Linked DNA regions of Loktanella sp. M215. The protein of the gene in region 1 binds, or shares a complex with, the protein of each later gene. Links are inferred from orthologs where the notes say so. Each region holds a gene or a part of one and is shown on either strand. Other genes may lie near its edges. The genes, in order: pnp and GLR48_RS15235.

What was found.
Region 2: the proteins of pnp (region 1) and GLR48_RS15235 are in contact, whole or in part, in a cryo-EM structure (PDB 9QH0), measured with the Escherichia coli proteins. The link is inferred for Loktanella sp. M215 from one-to-one orthologs.

What each region holds. Positions count from the first base shown.
Region 1 is NZ_WMEA01000001.1:1,651,110-1,662,190, reverse strand. The notes cover bases 5,319-8,286. They hold pnp (polyribonucleotide nucleotidyltransferase), read left to right. Parts: upstream 5,319-5,720; coding sequence 5,721-7,853; downstream 7,854-8,286. Other genes in these bases: GLR48_RS08075 (glycosyl transferase), read right to left, coding at 7,930-8,286; GLR48_RS08085 (GreA/GreB family elongation factor), read right to left, coding at 5,319-5,516. Outside these bases: tRNA pseudouridine(55) synthase TruB, read left to right, coding at 1-422; GLR48_RS08110 (DUF1643 domain-containing protein), read left to right, coding at 511-1,035; GLR48_RS08105 (alpha/beta hydrolase), read left to right, coding at 1,028-1,915; GLR48_RS08100 (calcium-binding protein), read left to right, coding at 2,014-3,159; rpsO (30S ribosomal protein S15), read left to right, coding at 3,296-3,565; GLR48_RS08090 (hypothetical protein), read left to right, coding at 3,961-4,722; more of GLR48_RS08085, read right to left, coding at 5,016-5,318; more of GLR48_RS08075, read right to left, coding at 8,287-8,802; GLR48_RS08070 (heavy-metal-associated domain-containing protein), read right to left, coding at 8,933-9,130; GLR48_RS08065 (heavy metal translocating P-type ATPase), read left to right, coding at 9,268-11,081. UniProt on the Escherichia coli protein: Involved in mRNA degradation. Catalyzes the phosphorolysis of single-stranded polyribonucleotides processively in the 3'- to 5'-direction. Also involved, along with RNase II, in tRNA processing.
Region 2 is NZ_WMEA01000001.1:3,063,284-3,074,706, reverse strand. What follows is about bases 1,456-4,765. They hold GLR48_RS15235 (Rne/Rng family ribonuclease), read left to right. Parts: upstream 1,456-1,778; coding sequence 1,779-4,565; downstream 4,566-4,765. Other genes in these bases: GLR48_RS15230 (sulfurtransferase TusA family protein), read right to left, coding at 4,637-4,765. Also shown: GLR48_RS15245 (sigma-54-dependent transcriptional regulator), read left to right, coding at 1-691; GLR48_RS15240 (hypothetical protein), read left to right, coding at 718-1,371; more of GLR48_RS15230, read right to left, coding at 4,766-4,864; GLR48_RS15225 (cytochrome c biogenesis CcdA family protein), read left to right, coding at 4,977-5,732; GLR48_RS15220 (hypothetical protein), read left to right, coding at 5,772-7,013; GLR48_RS15215 (cytochrome P450), read left to right, coding at 7,010-8,365; GLR48_RS15210 (ribbon-helix-helix domain-containing protein), read right to left, coding at 8,668-8,898; GLR48_RS15205 (DUF4169 family protein), read right to left, coding at 8,895-9,077; fumC (class II fumarate hydratase), read right to left, coding at 9,074-10,465; GLR48_RS15195 (SspB family protein), read right to left, coding at 10,500-10,970; GLR48_RS15190 (DUF1194 domain-containing protein), read right to left, coding at 11,039-11,423. UniProt on the Escherichia coli protein: Endoribonuclease that plays a central role in RNA processing and decay. Required for the maturation of 5S and 16S rRNAs and the majority of tRNAs. Also involved in the degradation of most mRNAs.

The DNA.
Region 1 (11,081 bases):
GCCCCGACGCCGACCACGTCACGCTGGAAATGGTCTGCGGCAAGGGCGGCTACGTCCGGTCCATCGCCCGCGATCTGGGCGAGGCGCTCGGCTGCCACGCCCACGTCCGCACCCTGCGCCGCATCTGGTCCGGCCCGTTCAAGGCCGAAGACGGCCTGACGCTGGACCAGATCGACGCCATCGCACGCACCGACGCCCTCGACACCCACGTCCAGCCGCTGGAAGTCGGCCTCGCCGACCTGCCCATGGTCATCTGCCCCACCGTCAGCCTGACCGCCCTGCGCAACGGCAACCCCGCCATGGTGATCGCCTCGGGCATCGACTACGGCACCGAAGTCTGGGCCGCCCACGAGGGCCGTGCCGTCGCCGTCGGTCGCCTGATGGGCAGCGAGCTGCATCCCGCCCGCGTCTTCGTCGACTGATACCCGCCACCGGGCCGGGGATTGTGCGCCGAACCTGGCGCGGCGCCGCTCTTTCCTCTGCCCCGCGAACCCTTGTCATATGACCGCCATGATCGCACGCACCCATACCGCCGCCGATGGCACGACCTCGCGGGCGATCTACTCGCCCTGCGAGGCCTACCGCTACCGCCTCGACCGATCTTGGTCGGATGCGCCGCCGCTGGTCTGGATCATGCTCAACCCCTCGACCGCGACAGAAGCTGCGAACGATCCCACCATCGCCCGCTGCGAGGTTCGCGCCCGGGCGCAGGGCTTCGGCGGTGTGCGGATCGTGAACATCTTCGCCTTCCGCGCCACGGCCCCCGCCGACCTGAAACGCAGCACCGATCCCATCGGCCCGCAGAACGACGCCCATCTGCTGGACGCCTGCGACACCGGCCTGACGGCAGGCGGCCTGATCGTCGCGGGCTGGGGCGTGCACGGCGCACACAGGGGCCGCGCCGCGCAGGTCCGCCAGATGCTGCGTGACAGGGACCTGCAAATCCATACACTCGGCCTGACCCGACACGGCCACCCGCGGCACCCGCTTTATGTCGCCTACGCCACAACCCCAAGGCTCTGGCCCCATGATTGACGGCTTCACCAACACCCGCGTCGACACCGGCGATGTCACCCTGTCCGTCCACCGCGCAGGCACCGGCACACCGCTGATCCTGCTGCACGGCTACCCGCAGAACCATCACTGCTGGGCCATGGTTGCGCCGCACTTCGCCCAACATTTCGACACGATCGTGCCCGATTTGCGCGGCTACGGCGACAGCGACGCCCCCGCCGACGACGCCGCCCACACCACCTATTCCAAGCGCCGGATGGCCGCCGACATCGTCGGCCTGATGGACGCACTGGGCCTCGATCGCGCCCATGTCATCGGCCACGACCGGGGCGCGCGGGTCGCCTACCGCATGGCCCTCGACCACCCCGACCGCCTCCACCGCCTTGGCATCATCGAGATCGTGCCGACGGGAGATTTCTGGGACAGCTGGACCGCCGATCTGGCGCTCAAGGCCTATCACTGGACCTTTCTGGCACAGCCCGCCCCCCTGCCGGAACGCATGATCGGCGCCGACCCCGCGGCCTATGCCGACTGGACGCTGGCCCAATGGACATTGGAAAAATCCTTAAAAGTCTTCGCACCCGCCGCACTCGCCAGCTACCGCGCACAGATGGCCGACCCCGCCCACCGGCACGCGATGTGCGCCGACTACCGCGCCGGCGCTTTCTTCGACCGCCAACTGGACGCGACCAGCCGCAAAGCGGGTGCGCAGATCGCCGCCCCGCTGCATTTTCTGTGGGCCGAGGGCGGCTTTCCGGCGCAGACCGGCGACCCCTTGGCGCTGTGGCGCAAGTGGGCGCCGCAGGTCACCGGCAACGCCTGCCGCTCGGGTCATTTCGCGATAGAGGAGAACCCCGAGGCCGTCGTATCGGCATTCATGAACCACTTGCGGGGAAATTAACCGTTTCTTTATTCGCGACATGTAAATGTGTCAGAACGGTGTTAAAAGAATTTCAACACTTCTGGATCGGGGGCGATCCTTTTCGTTGAGGCACCATAATGCTTGCTCTGATCGGCTTCGTCGGCCTTGCCATGTCGTCCTTCATCATGCTGGGCGGGCCAGAAGACCATTCCGATGCCCCCCCTGCCCCGGATGACCTGCTGCCCCCCTCCGGCGACACCGGCCTGACCGAGGTTGCGCCGGGCCTCTTCCAGCTTTTGTCCGACACGAACGGCGATGCCGGCGCCGGCGGCGTGCTGGCAGAAACCGATGCCGATGTGGCCACGGCCTCTGGCCTGTCGGACACCTTTGGCGATGCCGGCGCCGGTGGCGTGCTGGCAGAAACCGATGCCGATGCGGCCACGGCCTCTGGTCTGTCGGACACCTATGGCGATGCGGGGGCCGGCGGCGTGCTGGCCGATGCGACCACGCTGCCGGTTCCCGATACCGGGGCGGACAGCGCCTTTGGCGTCAGCACGGATACGGCCGACACGGTGGATTACGGCGACGACATGCTGCCCGATCCCATACCCGCCGGGGATCCGTCTGTCGCCGACGCCTCGCCCCCCGACGACGGACCCGTCGACCCATCGACGGCCGCGATGATTCGCCGCGTGGGCAGCGACAGCGATGACACGATCGACGGCGATACCGGCAATGACGAGGTGTATGGCGGCGGTGGCAAGGATCTGATCACCGGCAACATGGGCGACGACATCCTGTTCGGCGAAGACGGCGCCGACAGCATGAACGGCGGCTCAGGCAACGACCTGCTGTTCGGCGGCGCCGGCGACGATATCCTCGAAGGCGGCTGGGGCGACGACAGCCTGACCGGCGGCGAGGGGCGCGACCTGCTGAACGGCGGCGGCGGCAACGACGTCCTCGATGGCCGGGACGCAGACGGCGGGTTCGACTACCTCAACGGCGGCGCCGGCGACGACCTGCTGCTCGCCGGTGCCGGCGATCACCTGAACGGCGGAGAGGGTGCCGACATCTTCAGCCTGACCCGCGACGGCGCGAACACGATCGACGATTTCGATGCAGCGCGCGACGTGATCGAGGTCACATATTCCGGCACCCCGCCGGTGCTCAGCACAATGACCGCCGACGACGGCCTGACCCTGTTGGCCGACGATACCGTCGTGGCACATCTCGCGGGCCTCAAGGACTTTGATCTGTCCAGCGTCATCCTGACCGCCGCCTGATTTCCGGCTTTCCTTTTGCCCACAGCCCGCCTATAGGCACCCATCCGCGCGGGCCGTCAGGCGCGCCGGACCCTCCAAGGGCCTTTCTGGACGACATCCCGGATCGCGCCATTCACCCTTATCCAAGGAGACCCCGATGTCGATTACGCCCGATGAAAAAGCCCGCCTGATGAAGGAATACGCGATCAAGGAGGGCGACACCGGTTCGCCCGAAGTCCAGGTCGCCATCCTGTCCTCGCGAATCGCCACCCTGACCGAGCACTTCAAGTTCCACAAAAAAGATAACCACGGTCGCCGTGGTCTGCTCAAGATGGTGGCCCTGCGCCGCAAGCTGCTGGATTACACCCGCGCCAAGGACGAGGCCCGTTATCAGGACCTGATCAAGCGTCTGGGCCTGCGTCGCTGACGCCACCCGACCCAGATCCGGAAAACGCCCGCCCCTTCGGCGGGCGTTTTGCGTTTCAGCAGGTCCGCGCGGCATCACGCCACGATATCCACGGCAAACACCATTAAACTTCGGTTTAGAGCGGCTAAACCAGCGATAAAATAAGCGTGAACGCTCCTGCCCCGTCACGCGAAATGGCCGGGATTCGCGCAATTCGGCAGCTTTGCAGATCACCGCTACAGCCACATTCAGGAATATGCGACCTCAGGTAACAGTCCGGCGCGTGATGCTTTGCCGGGTGCAGGACAGATCCTCGGGATCGCTGCCGTCCCTATTTTACATAGTCGCGTCTTACCGAAAAATTAACCGTGATACGCCAGTGTCGGGCGGTCACATGAACTCTTGAATGAATGGACATGAACATCATGGACTTTACAGAGGTACTCTCACAGTTTCTGAGTGACCCGAACACCGGCTACCGCACCGGACTTCGGTTTTTTCACTTCATCGGGCTCGCAATGGGTCTTGGCGGCGCCACACTTCTGGATTTGATGCTGCTCCGCTTCTTCGTGCGGGGCCGGATCACCGAAGACACCTACAGTGTCTTTGCCTTCGCCTCTCGTGTCGTCGACATCGGCCTGCGGCTGCTGTGGATTACCGGGCTGGGCTTTCTCTTCCTCTATGCCCTGACGCAGCCGGAACTGCTGACCAACCCCAAGGTCCACGCAAAACTGGCCATCGTCGCGATCCTCACGATGAACGGTTTCTTCATCCACCAGATCATCCTGCCCAGCGTGCGCCGGCAGATCGGAAAGACGCTGTTCAACGGCGTGGGTCCGACGCGGCGCGCCATCTTCGTCACCTCCGGCGCGATCTCGGTCGTATCATGGTACATGCCGGTCGCCCTCGGCGCTTTCCCGCAGCTGAACTTCCACATCACCAGCACCGCGCTGCTGACGGGATACTTCGTGCTGATCGTCGCGGTCGCCATCGCGATGCAGGCCCTGATCTTCATCCTGCACCGCTACGTTCCGGAATTCGAACCGCCGCAGTCCGACACTAACACCGCGGTGCAGACCTTCCGCCGCACGATGCTCGTGCCGCCTGTCGACCAGAGTCCGCGCGAACTGGCCACCGCCTCGGCCCGTGCCCGCGCCCTTCAGCAGGCCTCCGGCTGACGGCGAACCTGCAGACGCCCGCCGGGACACCGGCGGACGTCCGCGCCGCAAAGATATCGACTGAACCTCTTGCAGATCCCGCCCCCGTAAAATCGAGGGCAGGATCGCAACGCGTAAGGCGCCTGTCGCCAGCCTGATCCACGCATCACAAGGATCAGTCCAGATGACAGGTCATCGATGCCTGAACCGGAACCACAGATGCAGCCCTGTCCAAAAATGACCGAAAGATGAACGCACAGCCCGTTCGCGATTTCGTTGCACAAATCGGGCCGATGTTTCGCATGCGATACATATTATGTAAAATAGCGGATCGCCACGATCTCCAGCTCGACCGTGCCACCGGGCTTGATCCAGTCTACCAGATCACCGACCCGCGCGCCCAGCATCGCCTTCGCCAAGGGTGAAAATGGCGCGATCAGATGATTGGCCGGATCCGCCTCATCCTCGCCCACGATGTGCCAGTCGGTCTGCCGGTCATCCGCATCCACAACGGTCACGCAAGCACCGAAGGCCACGACCGCGGGATCCTGCTGCGCCGGATCGACCAGCACGGCGCGATTGATCCGCTCTTCCAGAAACCGGATATCGCGCTCTGCCATCGCACGCGGCAATTTGTTATCCAGATTGTCGCCACCATCGCGCCACTTGACCAGATCCACATGGCGGTCGCGCAGACGCGCCTGCAACGCATCCAGACCGGCCGGCGTGACATAGTTCGGATGCGGACTTTGCGGCAGATCGTCCAGCCGGTCGGCCTGCGGGCCCTCGTCTTCTTTGGTGAATGCTTTGTTCATAAGCGAGCCAACCCGCCGCAGCCTGCACGGTTCCGTCCCATGCAATTCCCTTTCATTTCGACGCCTTTTGCTGTAAGGCCCCGCCATCTGTGACGTAACGCATCAGACCCCGGCGTTAGGCAAAGGACAGGGGTCGGCGGCAATGGGGCCGCCAATCAACGGGTCAGCCGGACCGCCGGTCAGGCCCAATATGAAAGACGATAGATGTTTCATGAAGTAAAGAAATCCATGCAGTGGGGCGAAGAGACGCTTACACTCGAAACGGGCAAGGTCGCCCGTCAGGCCGACGGTTCGGTCATCGCCACGCTGGGCGAAACCTCCGTCATGGCCAACGTGACCTTCGCGCGCAAGCAAAAGCCCGGTCAGGACTTTTTCCCGCTGACCGTTCATTACCAGGAAAAGTATTACGCTGCCGGCAAGGTGCCCGGTGGTTTCTTCAAGCGTGAAGCCCGCCCGACCGAAAAAGAAACGCTGACCGCGCGTCTGATCGACCGTCCGATCCGCCCGCTGTTCGTCCCCGGCTTCAAGAACGAAGTGCTGGTGATGTGCACCGTGCTGTCCCACGACATGGTCAACGATCCCGACATGGTCGCGATGATCGCAGCGTCCGCAGCACTCACGATCTCTGGCGCGCCGTTCCGTGGCCCGATCGCCGCCTGCCGCGTGGGCTTCGTGGATGGTGAATACATCCTGAACCCCGAAATCGACGACATGCACAACCTGCGCAACAACCCCGAGCAGCGGCTCGATCTGGTTGTCGCGGGCACCAAAGATGCCGTCATGATGGTGGAATCGGAAGCCTACGAGCTGACCGAGGACGAGATGCTGGGTGCCGTGACCTTCGCGCACGACGCGATCCAGCCGGTCATCGACCTGATCATCGATCTGGCCGAAGACTCTGCGAAAGAGCCGTTCGACTTTACCCCTGCCGACTATTCAGCGCTGTCCGCAGCCGTGAAGGCCGCTGGCGAGGACAAGATGCGGGCTGCCTACGCGATCACCGACAAGCAGGAACGCACCGCTGCCGTGTCCAAGGCCAAGGACGACATCATCGCGTCCCTGACGGAAGAGCAGCAGGAAGACGGCAACCTTGGCCCGGCGCTGAAGAAGCTGGAATCCAACGTGCTGCGCGGCGATGTCGTCAAGAACGGTCGTCGTATCGACGGTCGTGCTCTGGACGAAATCCGCCCGATCGTCAGCGAAGTCGGCATCCTGCCCCGGACCCATGGCTCTGCCCTGTTCACCCGTGGTGAGACGCAAGGCCTGGTCGTCACCACGCTGGGCACCGGCGATGACGAGCAGATGATCGACGCGCTGACCGGCATGTATAAGACGAACTTCATGCTGCACTACAACTTCCCGCCGTATTCGGTCGGTGAAGTGGGTCGTGTCGGCTCTCCGGGTCGTCGTGAAATCGGTCATGGCAAGCTGGCGTGGCGTGCGCTGCAGGCCGTTCTGCCCGCCGCGACCGACTTCCCCTACACCATCCGCATCGTGTCAGAGATCACGGAGTCCAACGGCTCCTCCTCGATGGCATCGGTCTGCGGTGGTTCGCTGTCGATGATGGACGCGGGCGTTCCGCTGAAGTCCGCCGTGGCCGGTGTGGCCATGGGTCTGGTGATGGAAGACGACGGCTCCTACGCCGTGCTGTCCGACATTCTGGGTGACGAAGACCACCTGGGCGACATGGACTTCAAAGTGGCTGGTACCGAGAACGGCATCACGTCGCTGCAGATGGACATCAAGATCGCAGGCATCACGCCCGAGATCATGAAAAAGGCGCTGGAGCAGGCCAAGGCCGGCCGTCTTCACATCCTCGGCGAGATGGGCAAGGCCCTGACGGGTGCTGGCAAGTTCAGCGTCCACGCGCCGAAGATCGAGACGATGCAGATTGCCACCGACAAGATCCGTGAAGTCATCGGGTCCGGCGGCAAGGTCATCCGCGAGATCGTGGAAGTGTCCGGCGCCAAGGTCGACATCAACGACGATGGCGTGATCAAGATCGCGTCCAACGACGCGGACAAGATCAAGAAGGCCTATGACATGATCTGGTCGATCGTGGCAGAGCCGGAAGAAGGCAAGATCTACAAGGGCACGGTCGTCAAGCTGGTCGACTTCGGCGCCTTCGTGAACTTCTTCGGCAAGAAGGACGGTCTGGTCCACGTGTCGCAGATCGAAAACCGCCGCTTGAACCACCCGTCCGACGTGCTGAAAGAAGGCCAGGACGTCTGGGTCAAGCTGCTGGGCTTTGACGATCGCGGCAAGGTCCGTCTGTCGATGAAGATGGTCGATCAGACCACCGGCACCGAAACGGTCGAAGAAACCTCCGAGGCGTAAGCCTTTCGGATTGAAGATAAAAAGGGCCCCGGCAGCGATGCCGGGGCCCTTTTTCGTTGGGCTGTCCGGTGCGTTGCTAGGCGTCCAGCAGGTCCGTGCGCGGCATGCCCAATCCCAGCAACGCCGAGACGGGCGAGGCGCAGGTCAACGCCACACCCGACGCCGCCGCGTGATCGCGGGCGAGCGCAAAGCCTGCAAGGCTGCGGTCCAGCCCCGCGACAAGGCCGCTGGGCGCCGTGTCGCCTGCCGTCTCATAAAACCGGGGGGCTGCCGCGTTGCCGAGGTCGATGCCCACCAGCACGATCTGCGCCGGGCGGGCGGCCAGGGCGATCTGCAGGGCGGAAAAGGCGACCGTGCCGACAATGACGACGCCCACGTCCGGGTCGCGCGACAGGGCCGCCCCGTCACCGCGCAGCAGCAGCGCATCGAGAGCGGGATCGTCGAGGCGACGGCGGGAAGCGTTCAGCGGTTTTGCGAGGTTGTCGATCAGCGCCACGGGGCGGGTCGTCAGCAGGGACGGATCGACCGATGCGATGGCGCGCAGGGCTGCGGGCGACAGCAGCCACGGCAGATCGCGCGGCAGGGTCGGCAGCATTTCATGATGGCGAAAGACGAACCGCTCGTCCTCTATTGCGAGGGCGAGTGGCGCAATCCGGTCGGCAAGAGTCGCGGCGCCGTTGAGCAGGATGGCGGTGCGGGGCGGCAGATTCTCGATCCGCTGGGCGGCCAGCGAGGGGCCGCTGCCGACGACGGCCAGCAGCGGCGCATCCTGCGGAATCAGGTCGCTGGGGCGGCGCAGGGTCAGCAGCGGTTTCCCCCGCCATGTGACCAGACCACCGGGGCGGTCGATCGCCAGATGCGGCCAGAGGTCCTGTCGGTGCGCCCGGGCCGGTCCAGCCAGAAGCGCACCGAGTTTGATGAGGCTACGGGACAGGGGGCGGTCGCTCATGCCGCGACCGCCAAGTGTGGTCGTTCGATCTGCCCTCGGTCATCCGCCATCCTTCGGTCCCCCTGCGATCCCGGTCTTTGGGTTAGCAGACCGGAGCGGGTGAAAGAAGGCTTCTATGGCCCCGCGGCGGTCAGACCGGCGTGGCCGGATACCCCTCTGCCGCGAGCGCCTGCTGCAGGCGGGCGTCGTCGGTGCCGGACTGCACCTGCACCGTGCGGGCCGGCATGTCGAAGGTCAGCGTGGCCGCGGGGTCGAGGCCGTGGACGGTCTTTTCGATGGTCGCCTTGCAGTGGCCGCAGCTCATGTCGGGGATGGAATAGGTGGTCATGGCGTTCTCCTGTGCTCTGATCCCGATATGGGGTGTTCCAGCGCGGGAAGGTCAAATGCACAACATCGTGAGGTGGCCCCTGACCTTCCCCTGACTGGAACCCCCATATCGGTCTGGGAATAACCCGAGAGGCCGCCATGCCCGATGCATCACCGATCACATTGTCCGTCACGGGGATGTCCTGCGCGTCCTGCGTGGGGCGGGTGGAACGTGCCTTGCGGGCGGTGCCGGGTGTGACGCAGGCGCAGGTCAACCTCGCGACCGAGACGGCGCAGGTGCATTACATCGAAGGTGCGGCCATGCCCGCCGACCTGACCGCGGCGGCTGCCGCTGCGGGCTATCCGGCGACCGTCGCGGGCGGCGATACGGGCGATGCCACGACGGACCGCGCCGCCCACAAGGATGCCGAGGCGCAGGCCTTGTCCCGCCGCCTGCTGATCGTCGCCGTGCTGACACTGCCGGTTTTCGTGACCGAGATGGGGGGCCATCTGTTTCCGCCCCTGCACCGGTTCGTGGCCGACAGCATCGGGATGCAGACATCCTGGGTGATCCAGTTCGTGCTGACGACCCTCGTGCTGGTCTGGCCGGGGCGGTCGTTCTATGCGCGCGGCGTGCCCGCCCTGCTGCGCGGGGCACCGGACATGAACAGCCTCGTGGCGCTGGGGACCGCGGCGGCCTGGGGCTATTCGACGGTCGTGACCTTTGCGCCCGGCCTGCTGCCCGCACAGGGCCGCGCCGTCTATTTCGAGGCGGCGGCGGTGATCGTCGTGCTGATCCTGCTGGGTCGCACGCTGGAGGCGCGGGCCAAGGGCCGCACCGGCGCCGCCATCGCGCGGCTGGTCGGGCTGCGCCCCAAGACGGCGCATGCGCTGATCGCCGGCGTATCGGTGCTGATCGTGGCCTGTCCCTGTGCGATGGGGCTGGCGACGCCGACCTCGATCATGGTGGGCACGGGGCGGGCGGCGGACCTTGGCGTGCTGTTCCGGCGCGGCGATGCACTGCAGGCCTTACAGGGGGTGCCGGTCGTCGCACTCGACAAGACCGGCACGCTGACCGCAGGGCGCCCGGAACTGACCGACCTTGTGACGACAGCGGGCTTCGATGCCGATGAAGTGCTGACGCTGGTCGCCGCTGCAGAGGGCGCGTCGGAGCATCCGGTCGCCAGCGCGATCCTGCGTGCGGCCAAGGCGAAAGGGCTGGAGGTCGCGACCGCTGCAGACTTTCAGTCGATCACCGGCCTTGGCCTTTCGGCGACCGTCGGGGACCGGAGCGTGCTGGTCGGGGCGGACCGGCTGATGACGCGCGAGGGTGTGGATATGGCTGCCGCGCCGCGAGCGGATGACCTGACGGCCCAAGGGCGTTCGCCGCTTTATGTCGCCATCGACGGGCAGTTGGCGGGTCTGCTGGCGGTCGCCGATCCGGTCAAGCCCGGCACGCCGGCTGCGGTCAAGGCGCTGCAGGACATGGGGCTGATCGTCGCCATGATCACGGGCGACAGTGCCGCCACGGCGCGGGCCATCGCCGCGACGCTCGGCATCGACGATGTCGTGGCAGAGGTCCTGCCGGACGGCAAGGTGGCTGCCCTCTCGCGGCTGCGCGAGACGCATGGCGCCGTGGCCTTTGTCGGCGACGGCATCAACGATGCAACGGCGCTGGCCAGCGCCGACGTGGGGCTGGCCATCGGGACCGGCACGGACGTCGCGATCGAAATGGCGGATGTCGTCCTGATGTCCGGCGACCTGCGGGCGGTCGTGGATGCGCTGGCGGTCAGCCGTGCGACGATGCGCAACATCCGCCAGAACCTGTTCTGGGCCTTCGGCTATAACGTGGCGCTGATCCCGGTGGCGGCGGGGGTGCTGTATCCCCTGAACGGCACGTTTTTGTCGCCGGCGCTGGCGGCGGGGGCAATGGCGCTGTCCAGCGTCTTCGTGCTGACCAACGCACTGCTGTT
Region 2 (11,423 bases), 1.4 Mb from region 1 along the record:
CCTGTTCGGCCCGGCGGGCGAGGAGGAGCCGATCCCCGCGATGGAAGAGGCGCGCGGCGGCACGCTGGTGCTGGAGGATATCGAGAGCCTGTCCCAGACCCTGCAGGCGCGTCTGCTGACCGCGATCAACGATCAGGGCAACCCGGCCGAAACCCGCATCGTCGCGATCTGCAACCTGCAGGAACAGGACAAGACCTGCGAAAGTGTGCTGCGTCCGGATTTGTATTACCGTATCAGTGCCTTGCGGATCGTTGTTCCCCCATTGCGTCAACGGGGCGAGGATATCCTGACCCTGTTCACCCGCCTGTCGGACCAGTTTTCCGACGAATACGGCTGTGACGCCCCCGAGGTCAGCGCGCAGGAGGCCGCACAGCTGCTGCAGGCACCCTGGCCGGGCAACGTGCGCCAGTTGATCAATGTGGCCGAACGCGCCGTGTTGCAGAACCGGCGCGGCACCGGGTCCATTGCGTCCCTGCTGATGGCCGACAACGACGACAGCCGTCCCGCGATGACGACGGAAGGCAAGCCATTGAAAGAGTTCGTCGAAGCCTTCGAGCGGATGCTGATCGACAACACCATGCGCCGTCACAAGGGCAGCATCACCTCTGTCATGGAGGAGCTGTGCCTGCCGCGCCGGACCCTGAACGAGAAGATGGCGAAGTATAACCTCAGCCGGTCGGATTACCTCTGACCCAATTTCACAGGAGAGCCGTGGCGATGCTGCGCAGACTGACACTGATGATCGCAGCGGCAACGCTTGGCGGCTGCGTGGGCACCTTTGCGGATGATTTCGGCAGCGATGCGCCGACCGGCAACCGGTTCGGGGCCGCCGTCGCGGCGCCGACAACGTCGGGCAGTTTTGCGGGGATCGCCAACGCGGACCGCACGGTCGTCAGGGATGCCACCGGCAACGGCTATGCCTTTGCCTATGCGGAGGTGGATGGTTCTGACTTCGGCAGTGGCAGCGGGCCGGCCAATCTGGCGATCGCGGGCCTGCTGCCGGGCACTGATGTCGGGATCACGCCGATGACAGGCTCGGCCCTTATGACCGGCACCTACAACATGGTCGTGGTCGACAACGCGACGACGGCCACGGACCCTGCGACATGGACCGTGACGCGCCCCACCGGGACAATGTCGGCAGAGATCGACTTTTCCACCGGCCGTCTGACCGGCCAATCCGGCGACGGTGCGCTGACATTGACCGCGCAGGGCGACCGGGGCTTTGCCAACGGGTTCGCCGGCGACGCCGCCTACAACGGCACGCCGGGGCGGTTTGCGGGCGTGTTGGGAAACAATGACGCGGTGGCGACCGTGACCGGGCAGGGCGGCAGCCGCTTTTATGCCGGTGGTTTCAGCATCGGGCGCTAGCCTGCGGCCCAGGCCGCGGCAAAACGCACTTTGTGATTGTCTTATGACAGTCATCTCCCCTATGAAGGTGGTACGGGCGGTTGCCATGACGGTATGCGCAAATCCCCGGTGAGATTCTCTGGTGCGGTCTACGCGGGCAATGTCTGCGGTTCCGCTCAGCTGATTGGATCGGAAACGATCGCAAGTACGCCCTTGGTTTGCATGTGAACAACTGTGACCGGGCATTGAACCGGCCCCTGTTCGCACGGGCCAGATAAGGACCGCGATGCGAGGCGCGCAGACAGATGGCCACACGATCCGCACCCCAAGGGGTGTCGTCGTGGCCCGCGCACCCATCGCCTACATCAGACATGACAGCCGCACGATCGCGCCCCCCGGGGCCGATGGCGTGCGTCATGTGATTGGATATCATGAAGAAAATGCTGATCGACGCCACCCACGCGGAAGAAACCCGCGTCGTTGTGGTAGACGGAAACAAGGTCGAGGAATTTGATTTCGAAAGCCAGTTCAAGCGACAGCTTGCTGGCAATATCTACCTGGCCAAGGTCACGCGGGTCGAACCCTCGTTGCAGGCGGCCTTTGTGGATTACGGCGGCAACCGCCACGGATTCCTCGCGTTTTCCGAGATTCACCCCGACTATTACCAGATCCCGATTGCCGACCGGCAGGCGCTGATCGCCGAAGAAAAGGCCTATGCCGCCAGCCAGCGCGCTGACGACGATGCCGAGGATGAGGCGGACGAGGCCGAAGCCGCTGGCGACGACACCGGATCGAAGCCCCGCGTGCGCCGCACGCGCCGTCGGGGATCGCGCGCAGCGGATGCGTCGGGCGATGATGCGACGGCCAAGCGTGACGTCGCCGGGATGGAAACCATCGACCTCGACGATCCTGACGAAGGCTCCAGCCCGATGGAACTGGTCGGAGAGACTCCGGTCGATACCCCGAGCCACGACGACGAGGATGATCATGACGATCAGCCGACGGCCGCCGACAAGGACGACAGCATCGACGTCGTGGCCGAGGATGACAGCGACGACGTGCGCCCGGCGCGCAAGCCGCGGCCCAAGCGCTACAAAATCCAGGAGGTCGTGAAGGTCCGCCAGATCATGCTGGTGCAGGTCGTTAAGGAAGAGCGCGGCAACAAGGGTGCGGCGCTAACCACTTACCTGTCGCTTGCCGGTCGTTACTGCGTCCTGATGCCGAACACCGCCCGGGGCGGCGGCATTTCACGCAAGATCACCAACGCCGCCGACCGCAAGAAGCTGAAGGATATCGCAGGCGACATGCTGGTGCCCGAAGGCGCCGGCCTGATCATCCGCACCGCAGGCAGCCAGCGCACCCGGACCGAGATCAAGCGCGACTACGAATATCTGCAGCGGATGTGGGAAACGATCCGCGAACTGACGCTGAAATCCATCGCTCCCGCGAAGATCTATGAAGAGGGCGATCTGATCAAGCGGACGATCCGCGACCTTTATTCAAAGGACATCGACGAGGTCATCGTGGCCGGGGCCGAAGGGTTCCGCACCGCCAAGGACTTCATGCGGATGATCATGCCGTCCCACGCCAAGAACGTGAAGCAATACGCCGAGCAGATGCCGCTGTATGCGCGCTATCAGGTCGAAGGCTACCTTGCGGGCATGTTCAACCCGACCGTGCAACTGCCCTCTGGCGGTTACATCGTGATCGGCGTGACCGAGGCGCTGGTGGCGGTCGACGTGAACTCTGGCCGGGCGACCAAGGAAGGGTCGATCGAGCAGACCGCGCTGAAGACCAACCTGGAGGCCGCCGACGAGGTGGCGCGCCAGATGCGTCTGCGCGACCTGGCCGGTCTGATCGTGATCGACTTCATCGACATGGACGAACGCCGCAACAACGTGGCGGTGGAAAAGCGGTTCAAGGATGCGCTGAAGACCGACCGCGCGCGCATTCAGGTGGGCCGGATCTCCGGCTTTGGCCTGATGGAAATGTCGCGCCAGCGTCTGCGCCCCGGCATGCTGGAGGCGACAACGCAGCCGTGCCCGCATTGCCATGGCACCGGCCTGTTGCGGTCCGACGACAACGTGGTGCTCAACATCCTGCGCCAGATCGAGGAAGAGGGCACCCGTGCCCGGTCCAAGGAAGTGCTGGTGCGCGCGCCTGTGTCCATCGCCAATGTGCTGATGAACGGCAAGCGGGATCATATCGCCAGCATCGAATCGCGCTACGGCATGTCCGTGCGTGTCGAATGCGACGTGACGCTGGTCTCGCCGGATTTTGCCATCGACAAGTTCAAGACCGCGACGCGGGTCGTGCCGGATGCGCAGCCCTTCGTGCCGCCCGCGATGGACGCGCGCGATCAGGCTGACGAACATGTCTTCGACGAGGTCGAGGCGGAAGAGGTGGCCTCACCCGTGGCGGTCGAGGCCGACGCGTCGACCGAGGACAAGGCCCCGCAGGCGCGCACGGCACCCGATGCCGAGGCCGACGACCAGCCCCGGAAAAAGCGGCGCCGGCGGCGGCGGCGGCGGGGTGGCGCCGGTGGCGATCAGGCGAACGATCAGACCCAGGGCGATGACGACGACAGCGACGAGTCCGATGACGGCGCGGCCACGACGCCTGAGGGGGTCGAGGCTACAGCCGAGGAGAAGCCCAAGCGTACCCGCTCGCGCAGCCGCAAGCCCAAGGCAGAGGTGACGGCAGAAGCCGCGACCGACGCGGTGGCCGCCGAGACGGCGACCGATGCACCGGCCGAGGCGGCGCCTGCCGCCGCAGACGCGCCCGCAGCAGACGAAGCGCCGAAAAAGCGGACCCGGACGCGGCGCAAGCCCGCTGCCGCTGCCGAAGGCGAGGCCACTGAGGCCCCGACCGAAGAGGCGCCCAAGCCCAAGCGTCGCAGCCGCGCCAAGAAGCCGGTCGAGGCCGCAACGCCCGAAGTGGTGACGGAAGCCGAAGCCGCCGTCGCCGTGGCAGAGACGCCAGCGGCGGATGCAACGACCGAGACGGCCCCGGTGGCCGTGGAGGTTCCGCCTGCGGAGACCGCACCGGAGCAGGCACCCGCCGCAGCGCCGGAGACCATGGCCCAAGAGGCCGCGCCGGAGGTGAAATCCGTGCAGACCGCAGCGCCTGCCGCAGCGGAAGAACCCGAGGCCGAGGCTGAGGCCGACGTCGACGAGAAGCCCAAGAAGCGCGGCTGGTGGTCTTTGGGCCGCTAAGCCCCGCGCGACGCACATGAAAAAGGCGGGCCTCACGGTCCGCCTTTTTTAATGTCCGCGCTTCGGTCGGGTCAGCCCTTGCGGATGTAGTAGATCTGGACTGGGCCGTCGTCTTCGCTGGCGGCCAGCGCATGACCGGCCTCGGCGCAGAAGTGGGGCACGTCGATGACGGCGGCGGGGTCGTCGGCGCGCATGCGCAGCACCTGACCGCTGGTCAGCGCCTGCAAGCGTTTGCGGGCTTTCAATACGGGCAGGGGGCACAGCAGCCCGACGGCATCAAGTTCGGCATCATGGTTCATGCCGTCAGAGCTAGGGCGCCTGTGACAGTTTGTAAACGCCCTCGTGACGGATCGCGGCGTGACGCGGGCGGCGCGATGGCCTAAGCCTGTGCAGACAATCGCAGGAGTCTTCATGTTCGAAAATCTGTCGCTGCTGGACGCCAGCCTGCTGCCCGCAATGGCCATCGCGCTGTTGGCGGGCTTGCTGTCGTTCCTGTCGCCCTGCGTGCTGCCCATCGTGCCGCCCTACCTTGCCTATATGGGCGGCGTGTCGGTGACGGAACTGGACCAGACCGCGACGGCACGCCGCCGTGTGATGCTGGCCGCACTGATGTTCGTGCTGGGCCTGTCGACGGTGTTTTTGCTGCTGGGCATGGCATTTTCGACGCTGGGGCGGGCGCTTCTGCAATGGCAGGGATGGTTCGTGCCCATCGCGGGCATCGTCGTGATGATCTTTGGCGCGCATTTCATCGGGATCTTCCGCCTGCGGTTTCTGGACCGAGAGGCCCGCGTCGCCACCGGCGACAACGGCGGCAGCGCTTTTGGTGCCTATATCCTCGGCCTCGCCTTTGCGTTTGGGTGGACTCCCTGTCTTGGCCCGATCCTGGGGACGATTCTGGGTCTGGCCGCATCAGAGGGCGACGTCGCGCGCGGCACGGTTCTGCTGGCGGTCTATGCGCTGGGGCTGGGCCTGCCGTTCCTCGCGGTCGCGGCCTTTTTCCCCCGCTTGAAAGGCCCGATGGCCTGGATGAAGCGCCATATGGAGCGGATCGAGCGGACCTCTGGCCTGCTGCTGTGGACGGTGGGGCTGATGATGCTGACGGGGCAGTTCAGCGCCTTCAGCTTCTGGCTGCTGGAACGGTTTCCGGCCTTGGGCGCGATCGGTTAGTGGCTTAATTTCGCCCGGTTTACGCACTAGGGTCCGGGCATGAGCGATGTGCAGGCACAGGACGGGCAGGTGGCCAGACGGCGGGTGTTCTACATCCCCGGCTATGACCCCATTCATCCGCGCCGCTACCGCGAGCTTTATCGCACCGAGGGCGCGACACAGGCGGCGATCAGCGGCTATGACCTGACGTTGCGCCCCAAGCCGCGCGGCAAGACCTATGGCTGGCGCGTCGATGCGGTGATGGACGGCAATTGCGTCGCGGCAGAGGTCGACGTGCTGGTCTGGTCCGATATCGTGCGGGACAGCATGTCGAATTCCATCCCTGCCACTTATGCCCAGCTGGTCCGCACCGCCTGGACCTATATCGCCAGCGGCACGCTGCGGCGGCTGATGTGGCTGCGCAAGGGACCTGTGATCGCAGCACTCTATCCTGTGGGGATGCTGCTGGTGCAGCTTCTTGTCGCCATCCTGCTGGGGCGGCTGGCGGCGGCCATCGTGGCCCTGCTGCCCTTTGGCGGGATGCTGGGACAGGTTTTGACCGTCCTGTCGTGGATCGTCTGGGTCGCGGTCGCTATCGTCGTGCTGCGCTGGTTCGAGAAAAAGGACGGCAAGTTCTTTGCCTACTACCTGATGCACGACTACGCCTATTCCGCGCGGCTGAACGGGGCCAATCCCCCCGAACTGGAAGAGCGCATGGCCACCTTCGCCGACTGCATCGCAGAGGCCTTGGGCGAGGATCTGGACGAGGTGCTGGTGGTCGGCCATTCGTCCGGCGCGCACTTGGGCGTGTCGATCCTGTCAGATCTGCACCGCGCGGGGCGCGTGCCGCCGCACGGGCCAGCGCTGTCCTTCCTGTCCTTGGGACAGGTCGTGCCGATGGTGTCATTCCTAAAGGGTGCCAAGCAGTTGCGGCGCGATCTTCATTTTCTGTCGCAACAGGCAATGCCCTGGGTGGACGTCACCGCACCCGGCGATGGCTGCGCTTTTGCGCTGTGCGATCCGGTCAGCGTGTCGGGGGTGGAAAGCGCTGGCAAGCGCTGGCCGCTGGTGATCTCGGCCGCCTTTACGCAGACCCTGTCGCCCGCGCGGTGGAAAGAGCTGCGGTGGAAGTTCTTTCGCCTGCATTTTCAATATCTTTGCGCCTTTGACCGGCCCGGCGATTATGACTATTTCCGCATCACCGCGGGTCCGCTGACGCTGGGTGACCGGTATCGCGGACGGGCGCCATCCGCCTCTCGGATCGACGTGCCGGCATCAAAATACACGGATATGGCGCCGTGATCCCGGCCAAACCGCCGGCGCGGCCCGACAAGGTCTCGCTCTGGCGGTACCTGAGGCTCTTTCGTCAGGACATCCTCTCGGCACAGCCGGCCAAGCTCTACGGCGCGTGGATGGCGGAGTTTCGCACGCCGTTCTTTCGCAGCTACATGGTCAACGACCCGGAGGTGGTGAAGCTGGTGCTGAACGACCGACCCGATGATTTCCCGAAATCCGACCGGGTGGGCGCGGGGCTGCGGCCCTTGCTGGGGCAATCGGTGTTCCTGACCAATGGCGATCTGTGGAAGCAACAGCGTCGGATCATCGACCCGGCCTTTGCCGGCGGGCGGTTGCGCGATACCTTCCCCGCGATCCTGGCCGCCGGGCAGGCCGCTGTCGCCCGCATGGCGCCGCTGGCCGATGGCACGCCGCGCGATATCGAGCCCGAGACGAGCCACGCCGCCGCCGACGTGATTTTTCGCACGCTGTTTTCCGTCCCGATCGAAGACCGGGTTGCGTCAGAGGTCTTTGCCGCCTTCAAGACCTACCAGCGGACCCAGCCGATCCTGAACCTTGCGGCTTTCATCCCCGGCCCGCGCTGGATGCCACGCTTTTTTAGGCGCGAGACGCGGGCGACGGCGCGGCTGATCCGGCGTCTGATCACCGACATGACCGCCGCGCGGCTGGCGCAGATCGAGGCGGGAACCGCCCCAGACGATCTGGCGACCAAGATCATGACGACGGCGGATCCTGTGACCGGGCAGACGTTCGATGTGCCGGAGATGGTCGATCAGGTCGCGATCTTCTTTCTGGCGGGGCACGAGACGAGTGCGGCCGCACTGGCCTGGACGCTGTATCTGCTGGCGCTGCATCCTGACTGGCAGGACCGCGTGACGGCCGAGGCTGTCGCGTGGGACGGCAGCTTTGCCGGGTTGTCGGGCCTGCGCACGACGCGGGACGTCTTCCGCGAAAGCCTGCGGCTTTATCCGCCCGTTCCGATGATGGTGCGGGAAACCACGCGGCAAGAGGTCTTTCGCAAGCGGCCTGTGGGGGCCGGCGCGCAGGTGGTGCTGTCGCCCTGGCACCTGCACCGGCATACGCGGATCTGGGACAACCCGGACGCGTTCGATCCCGACCGCTGGCAGACCGAGAACGGCAAGACCGGGCAACGCACGGCTTATATGCCGTTTTCGGCCGGACCGCGCGTTTGCACCGGCGCCGGTTTTGCGATGATCGAAGGGGTCGTGCTGCTGGCGCAGGTGCTGGCAGCTTACCGTTTCGAGCTGGTAGCCGACCGCCCGCCGGTCCCCGTTGCGCATCTGACCGTGCGGACGGCTAACGGGATGTGGTTGCGCATGACGCCGCGCAGCGGCTGACAAGAAGGGCGCGGGACATCGCGCCGTTGTTTACCCGATCTTTTTCGGTCGGTGGTGATGTGAGGTCACGTCCCCCAGATCGGCAGCGTCATCATGTCCAGACACAGCAGACTCGCTCTCCTCCTTGGCAAAGGTGCGACTTGGCTTTGGGCGACGCTCAATCCCGAGCGGCACGATCCTTATGAACGCGATCTAAAGTATTGGCCGGTCAGTAGCATGAATGTCGCCCGGCAACCGTTTGACGTCACAAGCAAAGGTGGGCGCCTTGGCGTGACCCGAAATCACCTGCGCTGTCCGGGGCGCTAAGGCATCCCCTGCAAGTCGCGCAGCACATGCACCCGGATGGCAGAGGCAAGGCCCACATCGCCGCGATCCGCGTCGATCTGGCTGGCGAGGGCGTTGATCGTCATGTCCTGACGGGCGGCCAGATCGCGGAAGGCCTGCCAGAAGGCATCTTCGAGCGAGACAGAGGTGCGGTGCCCGCGCAGGGTCAGCGAATGCTTGACCGGGCGCGCGGAAACCGACGGTGTCATTCCTCGAACTTTGCCTGATCGAGTGCAGACCGCGCCTTGTCGGCGCGGGCGGCGTCCAGCAGGCGTTCGGCCTTGGTGCGGCCGAACTTGACTGCGTTCACGTCCGCCTCGGCCTTGTCGGCGGCGCGGTCGCGGGCCTTGCGCGCGCGGTTGAGGTTGATCGGCGTGTTGTCGGTCATTTCGGACCGATCATGTCTTCGGGGCGGACCACGCGGTCGAAGGTTTCGGCATCGACGAAGCCAAGCGCGATGGCCTCTTCCTTCAGCGTGGTACCGTTCTTGTGGGCGGTCTTGGCGACGGTGGTGGCGTTGTCATAGCCGATGGTCGGCGCCAGCGCCGTCACCAGCATCAGCGATTCGCGCATCAGCTTTTCAATCCGCGTGCGGTCGGCCTTGATGCCGACGACGCAGTTGTCGGTGAAGGCCATCGCCGCGTCGCCCAAAAGTTGCAGCGATTGCAACACGTTGTAGGCCATCATTGGTTTCATCACGTTCAGTTCGAAATGCCCCTGAGAGCCAGCAAAACCGACGGCGGCGTCGTTGCCCATGATATGGGCGCAGACCTGCGTGATCGCCTCGACCTGCGTCGGGTTCACCTTGCCCGGCATGATCGAGGAGCCGGGTTCGTTTTCCGGCAGGATCAATTCGCCCAACCCGCAGCGCGGACCGCTGCCCAACATGCGGATGTCGCAGGCGATCTTGTAGATCGACACGGCGGCGGTCTTGATCGCGCCCGAGATTTCCACGAGGCCGTCGTGGGCCGCGAGGGCTTCAAATTTGTTCGGCGCCGTGACGAAGGGCAGGCCGGTGATCTCGGCGATCTCCTTGGCCACGGTCTCGCCCCAGCCTTTGGGCGTGTTCAGCCCGGTGCCGACGGCGGTGCCGCCTTGGGCGAGTTCATAGATCGCGGGCAGGGCGGCTTTGATCCGACGGATGCCCATGGCGACCTGCTGGGTGTAGCCGGAAAATTCCTGCCCCAGGGTCAGCGGCGTCGCGTCCATCGTGTGGGTGCGGCCGATCTTGATGATGTCGTCGAATTCATCGACCTTGGCCTGCAGGGCTTTGTGCAGATGCTCCAGCCCTGGCAGGGTCACGTCGTGGGCGGTGCGCGCGACGGCGATGTGCATCGCAGTCGGGAAGGTGTCGTTGGACGACTGGCCCATGTTGCAATGATCGTTCGGGTGGACCGGATCCTTGGACCCGATGGTGCCGCCCAGCATCTCTATTGCGCGATTGCTGATCACCTCGTTCGCGTTCATGTTCGACTGGGTGCCGGAGCCGGTCTGCCAGACCACCAGCGGGAAATGATCGTCCAGCTTGCCTGCGACCACCTCTTTCGCTGCGGCGACGATGGCGTCACCGACCTTTGCGTCCAGCTTGCCGCGCGCCATGTTGGCGGTGGCACAGGCCTGCTTGATGACGCCAAGACCGCGCACGATGGCCACGGGCTGCTTTTCCCAGCCGATGGGAAAGTTTTCCAGACTGCGCTGGGTTTGCGCGCCCCAATAGCGGTCTGCGGGCACGTCGATAGGGCCGAAGCTGTCGGTTTCGCTGCGTTGGTCGGTCATTGAATTGTCCCGGCTTGTTATTCCAGTGGTCCGCTTATTTGCGGAATTTATCGAGGCTGACGACCTCGGCGTCCTTGCGGGGCGCGTCGTCGTCGTCCTCGACCATTTCGTCCATCGGTGCCTCGATGTCCTCGTCGTCGTCCTCGCCGGGCTGGGTTTCGAACCGCAGGCCGAATTCCACGCTTGGATCGACGAAGGTCTTGATGGCGTCGTAGGGGATGTAAAGCGGCTCTGGCGCGTTGCCGAAGTTCAGCGTGATCGAGAATCCCTCGTCGGTCACTTCAAGGTTATCGAACCAGTGCTGGATGACGATCGTCATCTCTCCCGGATAGCGGTCGGACAGCCAGTCGGCGATTTCGACGTCCGGGTGCTGGGTGTCGAAGGTGATGAAAAAGTGATGTGCCCCGGGCAGTTGCCCGGCCTTTTGAATGTCGGTCAGGACGTTCTGGATCAGGCTCCGCATGGCGCGGTGCATCAGGTTTCCATAGTCGATGGTGCGCGACATGTCTGATCTTCCCTCGAGTGTCTGGGTCTTAGCATAGCCAAATTGCGGCGGGATGAAAGGGCATCCGGTCAGCTGATGACCCGTGTGAGTTCGCGCAGGATCTTGGCCCGGATCGCGCGGGGATAGTCGCGGTGCATGCGGGCGGTCATGACGAAACCGTCGCGGGTGACGACTTGGCGGGCATAGAAATTGGTGATCGCCTGACCCAGCGATTCGATGGCGATGGCGTTGATCGTGATCCCGTCACGCTCTGCCTGACGGCGGGCGGCGGCCACGTCGCCGCCGGTGTTGGGCGTGCCGTCGCCGGAGATGTCGATGATGCGCCGGGTGCAGTCCATCACGGGGGCAAAGTTCGACAACGAAAACAGGATCGCTTCGGCCGGGGCGGTGCCGGAGAGGGTATAGGCACGCGGCATCAGCCGGGCCGCATCCGACAGGCGCGCCACGTCCAGC